2 regions of the Nocardia sp. NPDC050175 genome follow, and region 2 is predicted to be linked to the other one. Evidence: riboswitches for the same ligand, from Rfam matches in the RefSeq annotation. Region 2 holds a riboswitch; the other holds the start of a gene.

Region 1 (4,125 bases), on a different contig from region 2:
GGCCGATGTAGCCGTCCAGCCGCTGCGAGGCGAGCGCCAGGTAGTAGTCGCTGGTCTGCTGGAAGTAGGCGATGTCGATGGGCGCCAAGCCCTCCGCGCGGTTCTGCTCGTTCCACTTCACCAGCAGCTGTTCCTGGTTGGTGCCGCTGCCGACGCCGATCCGCTTGCCCGCCAGGCTCTTACGATCCTTGTATTCGAGGGTGCTCTGCTTGGGCACCTCCAGCGCGACGGTGTCATTGCGGTAGGTGGCGAAGTCGTACTTCTCCTTGCGCTCCTCGGTCACCGTCACATTGGCGATGAAGGCGTCGACCTCACCGGAATCGATGCGTACGAAGTTCTGTGACCAATCCGCCACCTGCAGTTCGAGTTTCAAGCCGAGGATGTCGGCGACCAGCGAGGCGAAATCGACCTCGGAGCCGACCACGGTCTTGTCGTCGTCGGCGTAGAAGCGCAGCGGCGGCGCGGTACCGGACGCGCCGGTCACCACGAAGGTGCCGCGATCCCGAATGGCCTGCGGCACTTCGGCGGCGATGCTGTCCACCTTGGTGGTGCGCACCCGGCCGGTCTGGGCGGCGGAGAGGTCGAAGGTGATCGCACCGGCGGGCTGGGCCGCGGACTCTGCTTCGGGATCGGTGCAGCCGGTGGCCAGCAGTACGACCGCGGTCGCGGCGGCGGTGGCCAGGGCGGAGAGCTTCATCGGGAACCTGTTCATCAACGGACTCGGGAAAGGAACGCGCGGGTGCGCGGGTGGTGCGGATTGTCGAGGACGGCCTCGGGCGGCCCTTGTTCGACGATGGCGCCCGCATCGAGAAACACCACGGTGTCGGCGATCTCGCGGGCGAAGCCGATCTCATGGGTGACGATCACCAACGCGGTGCCGCCGTGCGCGAGGTCGCGGATTACATCCAGGACCTCGCCGACGAGTTCGGGATCCAGCGCGGAGGTGGGTTCGTCGAACAGAATCACCCTGGGGCGCAGGGCAAGTGCCCGCGCGATCGCGACGCGTTGCTGCTGGCCACCGGAGAGCCTGCGCGGGTACGCGTCGGCCAGTTCGCCGATGCCGACCCGGTCCAGCAGCACCCGCGCCTCGGCCTCGACCTCTTTGCGGTCCCGGCGCTGCGCGGAAAGCGGTGCGATGGTGACGTTGTCGAGCACGGTCAGATGCGGGAACAGGTTGAACTGCTGGAAGACGAACCCGATGCGGGAGCGCTGCTTACGCACCTCACGGTCGGGCAGCGCGTGCAAGGTGTTGCGGCGCAGCCGATATCCGATGAGCTCACCGTCGATGTGCACGGTGCCCGCGTCCAGCGACTCCAGGTGGTTGACCACCCGCAGCAGCGTGGACTTGCCGGAACCGGACGGGCCGATCACCGTGACCACCTCGCCGGAGCGCACGGTCAGGTCGACGCCGCGCAGCACCTCGTGCGCGCCATAGGCTTTACGGACGCCGCGGACTTCGACGGCGAGTGCGGTGGTCATCGGGTCGCTCCTCGCGGTGCGGTGGAACCGGATTCGGCGACCTCGCGCAGCTTCTGCCAGGCCCGCTGGGCCGGTGACGGTGGTGGCGTGCGCTGGGTGCCCTTGGCGTAGTGGCGCTCGATGTAGTACTGCGCCACCGAGAGAATGGTGGTGAGCACGATGTACCAGGCGGTCGCGACCAGCAGCAGCGGCACCACCCGGCCGTTGCGGCCGTAGATCACCTGGACCTGGTAGAACAGCTCCGCGATCGCCATCACCGACACGATCGAGGTGCCCTTGAACAGGCTGATCACCTCGTTGGTCGCATTGGGCAGGATCGAGCGCATGGCCTGCGGGACCACGATGGAGCGGAACTGGCGCACCTTCGGAATACCCAGCGCGGCAGCGGCTTCCAGCTGACCGGCGTCGACGGAGATGATGCCCGCGCGGATGATCTCGGCCGAGTACGCCGCCTGATGCAGCGCGAGACCGATCACCGCCGCGCTGAATCCGCTGATCACGCCGTTCACCTCGAAGGTGAAAAACGAAGGACCGAACGGGATTCCGATCGACAGCGTGTTGTACAGGTAGGCGATGTTGAACCAGAACAGCAGCTGCACGATGAGCGGAATCGACCGGAACGCCCAGATATAGCTCCACGAGATGACCCGGAGCACCGGATTGTTCGAGAGCCGCGCGATGGCCAGCGCGGTGCCGAGCAGGAAGCCGAGCGCGGTACCCCACGCGGTGAGTTCCAGGGTCACCTTCAGCGAGGCCAGCACCGACTTCGCGGTGATGTACTTCGCGAAAGTCGGCCAATCCCAACCGGGATTGGTGACCAGGCCGTGGATGAACTGGGCGAGCAGGATGAGCGCGACGGCGCTGATCACCCAGCGCCACGGGTGCCAGGTTTTGGCGACAGTCGGCGCGGAATCGCCTGAGCCGGTGGCGGATCCGTCCGGCACCAGGTCGAACGCGGTGGTTGCGCGAGTCTCGGTAGCGACCGGATCGCCGTCGGTAGTGCTGGGGACAGCGGCGGCATCGGGTGCGGTGGACGCGGTCATGACTGCGCCTCGTCGGCGCTCGGCTCCGTCATGACTGCAGCTGTGCCTGGTGTTCGCTCGCTGCGCTCACTCATGGTCGGGGTCCTTCGGAAGAACGAACGAGACCGCGCCACCTCGGGCCGCGGTCACATCACCCGGCCAGCGACGGGTGCAACAGACTGGCTGCGGGTCAGCCCCGACAGCTCGCGGTCGTCACCTTGCATTGGTCGATATGTCGGCGGCCCCAACGGGCGCCTCGGACAGCGGAGATGATCACTTCGGTTCCTCCATCGGTCCCGGCGGAAGCACCCGCACCCGGTGAGCCGGGGGGTTGCTGCGACGTCGACGAGCCAGGTCTCTCGGTCGCTCTGGATGGTTGTCGCCGATCCGGACACCGGATGATGTCAGGGTCGAGCCGAATTATCATGCCCAGCAGGGGAACCCTTAGACAAGGGAAGCGATCATCGTGAGCGTAGATCTTGTCTCGGCTCGATTCGCCGGGTATTTCGGATAGCCGGACATGCGCTGGCTCAGCCTGATCGAAGGCGGCCTGTCAGGTGTCGACTTCATGGGGCGGGCGCTCACGTACTCGGGCGGCTCCGCCGGGAAGCAGCATACGGCTTAGCGCAAGCCTCGATGTGCGGACCCCACGAACTCGTCCTGTGAAACCCGTCAACCGGGGGCCACGGCCGACGCCCGATGACACGCCGAGAGCTTGCCGCAGGCAATACAGCCAGTTCACAGCGTTTGCCGGAGTACCGTCAGCCTTCGATTCGCGTCGACGATGAGAAGAGGTCTCCATGGCCGTACCGCGCCGTCTGACCATGCTGTCCGCTGCCGCCACCTGCGCGCTGGCGCTCGCCGCCCCCAGCGCGGGCGCGGCGCCGACACCGTCCGCAACGGCCCCGGTCCAGCCCGGTCCCACCCAGACCGGAACCGTCGCCCCCGGCGACCTGTTCGGCGTCTACAACACCGCGATCGACGGCCTGCGCGCGTTCGGCATGCAGCCCTTCCTCTACCCGACCGCGGCCGCGTACTGCCTCAACGGCAACTCCCTCGGTCTCGCCCCGGCCGTGGCCGGGGCGGTGCCGGGCCCGTGGCCCAAGACCTCGGTCACCATCCCCGGACTCGACCTGTCCGCCGTCAAGGCCGGACAGACCATGTTCACCTTCGTCCCCTACGGCCTGAACCAGGACGGACCGGACACCACCGGCATGCAGGTGGCCTGGCTGAACGTGACCAGCGGCCGCGGCGGCCTCGCCTCGATGGGCCCGCTGTCCACCATCCTGCGCGCGATGATCCCCGCCGAAGTCCCGATCGCCCTGCGCCCCATCGCCGAACGCGCCATCCAGGACTTCTTCTTCGCCGCGCTGCCGATGGGTGGCGTGCGCGCCGTGCCCGTCGACACCGGGCAGGGCACGGTGCTCGCCGCGGTCTTCGGGACCGTCGAGAACGGTGGCAAGTCCTGCTTCTTCCTGCCGACGGTGGGGATCACCGAGGTTCCATAGGAAGGCGTTATGTGTTGAGCGCGCGACCCTTCCAGCGCAGCGCGCCGCGTCGTCGGGCGCGATGGGAGCGGGCCCACAGCAGTAAGTAGGCGACTACCGAGAACGGGTGGGCCAGG
Region 2 (4,125 bases):
GAGCCGGGCCATGGTCTTCTCGATCTCGACGACGAGCTCGAGGTAGCTGAGCACCACCTGGCCGTCATCGATGGCGGGTGCGTCGGGATGGGTCAGCGCGGTCGCGGTCAGGATGTCGACGAGGGTCCGGGCCGGTGGCGTGTGCGCGGTCCGAAGTAGTGGGTCCACCGTCACATCAACCTGTGGTTGGAGCATGACGCCCTGCCCACCTCCCATTCGACCTGCCTCGCACTTCCCTGGTGTTGTTTGTGTCATAGCTGGGTTACCAGTGGGCAAACGCCACGGTGACCAGTTGTCCACGGTACTCGGGGTTGTCGACGTTTGTTGTTCACCGGCGCGGTTGCCCGTCTCGGGACTGTGGGCGGGGTTGTTGCAGGTCGTGGCGATTTCTTCCGGACACGCCGAAGCAACGCCTGGTCGGCGGGTTGCCCGGCGGGTTCGCTGGATGGTCGCTGCGCCGACCTGCTTATTCCGGTGTGATTCCCCACATGAGCTTGGTGATCTTGCAGCTCAGGGCGTTTCGCGCAGCATCGATCAGGCCGCGGAGGCGGCGGTGCCGACGCCGAGGGTGGCCAGGATGGCGGCACTGATCTGTTCGAGCCGATCCCGGAGCTTCGGGCGGCGCAGCAGTACGACCGCACGCGAGGCGGCCAGGGCCAGGAGCACCATCGCTACCGCGGCAATGGTCGATTCGACGGCACCGAGGGCGAGGGTGTTGGCGAAGGTGACCTCGGTCAGGAACTGGGGCAGCACGGCGAGGTAGAACAGGCCGACTTTCGGGTTGAACATGCACGAGACGACGCCCGCGGTGAACGCCGAGCGAACCGATGCGCGGGTGCCGCCGCCCGCGTGCGCGAGACCCTCGGCGTCGGTGGCCTCCTGGCCCGCCCTGCGCTGCCGCCGCTGGTCGAGCAGCGCGCGAATACCCAAGTACACCAAGTAGATTCCGCCGATCAGCTTCAGCGCGCGATACGCGGTCGCCGACTGCTCCAGCAGCGTGGCGACACCGGCCGCGACCACCACCGCCCACAGGATCCCGCCCAGCGCCGAACCGATCGCGGCCGCGATGCCCGGTCGGGCGTCTACCAGCGAGAACCGCAGCACGAGAAACGAATCCGGGCCCGGCGTCAGCGCCAGTAGCACGCACAGACCGATGAAGCTGAACAGCAGCGAAAGTGACACCTCATGATGTGACCGCAAAGTCGCCGGAGAAGCAATGGATTTCCACCGCACCCGCCGGCGGTGACCAGCGCGCGAGTTTTCCGGGCGAACACGCGGCGGCGCGGACCAGTTGACAGCGCCGGGGGATGTCTGCCAATCTCGGATCAGGTCATGAGTACCAGCGTTCAGCCCCGGCTTGCTGGTCGGCAACCCTCCTCCGCGGCGGGGTGCTCCGGGTGACGACCGGGCTGACACCCGACCGGGTGCGGCAAGCGCGGACTCGACGAATCACCTGATTGCGGGTCCCAGAGCCGACGGGATTTTCGTGATGACTGCTGTGGCGACCCAGAACTGTGCCCCCCTCGCCCGGGTTTCCGGTGACGACCTCCAGGTGCCGCTCGTCCAAGGCGGGGCGACCACCTACGCCAACTTCGACTACGCGGCGAGCGCACCCGCATTGGCCCAGGTCACCGACCGAATCCAGCAGCTGCTGCCGTTCTATGCGAGCGTGCACCGCGGCGCGGGCTACGCCTCGCGGATCTCCACCGAGTGCTACGAGGCCGCCCGCGGTTCGGTGACCCGCTTCCTCGACGCGACCGACGATCAGGTGGTGGTGTTCACCCGCAACACCACCGACTCGCTGAACCTGCTCGCGGCCTGCGTGCCCGGCGACACCGTGGTGCTCGACATCGAGCATCACGCCAACTTCCTGCCGTGGACCACGCACGGCCGCCGTGTCGTGCAGGCCGCGGCCACCGTCGAGGAGACCATCGGGCGCCTGGTCGCCGAGCTGTGTAGCAAGCCCGCCGCGCTGCTCGCGGTCACCGGCGCCTCCAACGTCACCGGCGAGGTGCTGCCGCTGGAGCGCCTGGCCACCATCGCCCACCAGTGCGGCGCCCGCATCCTCGTCGACGCCGCCCAGCTCGCGCCGCACCGGCGAATCAGCCTGCGCGACACCGGCATCGACTACCTCGCGTTCTCCGGCCACAAGCTGTACGCGCCGTTCGGTGCGGGCGTGCTGGTCGGCCGCCGCGACTGGCTCGACAACGCCGAGCCGTACCTGGCCGGCGGCGGCGCGGTCCGCGAGGTCACCACTACCGGCGCGGAATGGGCGCCCGCCCCGCAGCGGCACGAGGGCGGTTCACCCAACGTGCTCGGCGCGGCCGCACTCGCCGCCGCCTGCGACGCACTCTCCGAGATCGACGCCGACACGCTCGCCGCGCACGAACACCAGCTCGCCGACCGACTGCGCGACGGTCTCGCCGCCATCCCCGGCGTCAACCTGCTGCGCATCTGGACCGACGCCCCCGACACCGTCGGCATCATCGCCTTTACCTTGGACGGTTTCGTCCCCGGCCATGTCGCCGCCTACCTGTCCGCCGAACACGGCATCGGCGTCCGCGACGGCCGCTTCTGCGCCCACCCCCTGCTCGCCCGCCTCGATCTCGACGGCGCCCTCCGCGCCAGCATCGGCCTCGGTACCACCCTCGCCGACGTAGAGCGCCTGATCCAGGCCATCGCCACACTGGTCGAGGCCGGACCGGCCTGGAACTACGCCACCACGCAGGGCCTCTGGAACCCCACCCCCGAAACCCGCCCGTTCACGTCCCAATCGCCCACCGGCGCAGCCCCCTGCCTCGTCGACTAGACCGGCAACAGCGGTCGCCCGGCCTGGGCGACCGCGTTCAGTCGCCGAGTCTGGTGGGCCGGTGGTAGCGGCCGTTGTAGTAGAGGAGGGGAGCGGCGGCGGGGGTTTCGTTGGTGTTGTCGTGGACTCGGGTTACCAGGCCTACGACGAGGGTGTGATCGCCAAGGGGAATCAGTTGGTGGATGGTGGCGCGCAGCCAAATCGGCGTGCCGTGCAGGACGGGTTCGCCGGTGTCGAGGGTGGTCCATAGCGAGCGGTCGGCGAAGCGGTCCGCGGCGGTGCGGGCGAAGCGTTGGGCCAGCTCGTGCTGGTGTTCGCCGAGGAAATGGATGACGACCGAGTCGGCGTCCAGCAGGGCGGTGAGGCTCGATGAGGTGTGCGCGATGTTGAAGGAGACGAGCGGCGGCGCCAGCGACAGGGATGCGAACGAGGTCGCGGTGAAGCCGATCGGGCCGTTCGGTGAGTTCAGCGTGACAACGGTGACGCCCGCCGGATAGTGGCGCATCGAGGCGCGGAATTGCTCGGCGGTGATCCCGCTCAGATCATCGGGGATCTGGAAGTCCGTGGCGGGCCGTTCTGCTTCGGTCACCCGTCCAAAACTACGCGGGGTTCCTACGGCTCGCCTATAACGCCCGCGGCGACTTGTTGTCCTGAATACGCGGAGAGGCGGGCTGGCGATTCAGTCGACGTCTATCGGGAGACCTGCGGTGATACGCACCAGCTCGTGAAAAGAGGTGCGGAACACCGTGTTCGGGTGGCCGCCCGCGGCCCACACCTCGCGGTGGTTGGAGAGGGCGGTGTCCACCCAGGTGGGCAGGTTGGTCGGGTGACCGACCGGGGCGACGCCGCCGATCGGCTGGCCGGTCACCTCGCGCACCATCTCCACGGGCGCGTGGGTGAGCGTCCCCTCCAACCGCTTTCCGGTGGACTCGAGATCGACCTCGTGCGCGCCGGAAACCAGCAGCAGCACCGGATCCTCGTCCAGCAGGAAGACCAGCGCGGAGGTGATGGCACCCACCTCGACGCCGAGCGTTCGCGCGGCATCGGCGATGGTGGGCGTTGGTGCCGGCTGGGTCACGATGACACCGTGATGGCCTCGGGCGATGAGGGTGTCCGCGACTCGGCAGGCGATCGGTGGCAATGTCGACCTGCGCATGCCACCAGAGTAGAGCGATTGCGGATGGTGCGCCGGGCTACTCGATAATGCGTCAGTATTCCGGATAGCCCTCGCTCGGCCCGAGCATCAGCGCGATCCGCGCGCGGGTGATCCGCGCGAGCTCGGTCACGCTGCCGCCCGAGACCTGTTCGTGCGCAAC

Evidence for each region. Region 2 has a riboswitch for S-adenosylmethionine ahead of ACIBK2_RS06780 (aminotransferase class V-fold PLP-dependent enzyme). Riboswitches for the same ligand answer to the same signal wherever they lie in the genome.
Region 1: another riboswitch for S-adenosylmethionine. It lies ahead of ACIBK2_RS30420 (amino acid ABC transporter permease); the one in region 2 lies ahead of ACIBK2_RS06780 (aminotransferase class V-fold PLP-dependent enzyme).

The regions. Positions count from the first base shown of each region.
Region 1 is NZ_JBITJI010000010.1:58,833-62,957, reverse strand. Features, by position in the region: gene ACIBK2_RS30430 (ABC transporter substrate-binding protein) at 1-712, opposite strand, end outside; gene ACIBK2_RS30425 (amino acid ABC transporter ATP-binding protein) at 712-1,479, opposite strand; gene ACIBK2_RS30420 (amino acid ABC transporter permease) at 1,476-2,522, opposite strand; SAM riboswitch class I at 2,786-2,880, opposite strand; gene ACIBK2_RS30415 (hypothetical protein) at 3,302-4,009, shown strand; gene ACIBK2_RS30410 (glycosyltransferase) at 4,017-4,125, opposite strand, start outside.
Region 2 is NZ_JBITJI010000002.1:267,401-271,525, forward strand. Features, by position in the region: gene ACIBK2_RS06770 (Pls/PosA family non-ribosomal peptide synthetase) at 1-195, opposite strand, end outside; gene ACIBK2_RS06775 (LysE family translocator) at 535-1,182, opposite strand; SAM riboswitch class IV at 1,329-1,442, shown strand; gene ACIBK2_RS06780 (aminotransferase class V-fold PLP-dependent enzyme) at 1,490-2,809, shown strand; gene ACIBK2_RS06785 (flavin reductase family protein) at 2,847-3,398, opposite strand; gene ACIBK2_RS06790 (YbaK/EbsC family protein) at 3,489-3,965, opposite strand; gene ACIBK2_RS06795 (2-oxo-4-hydroxy-4-carboxy-5-ureidoimidazoline decarboxylase) at 4,018-4,125, opposite strand, start outside.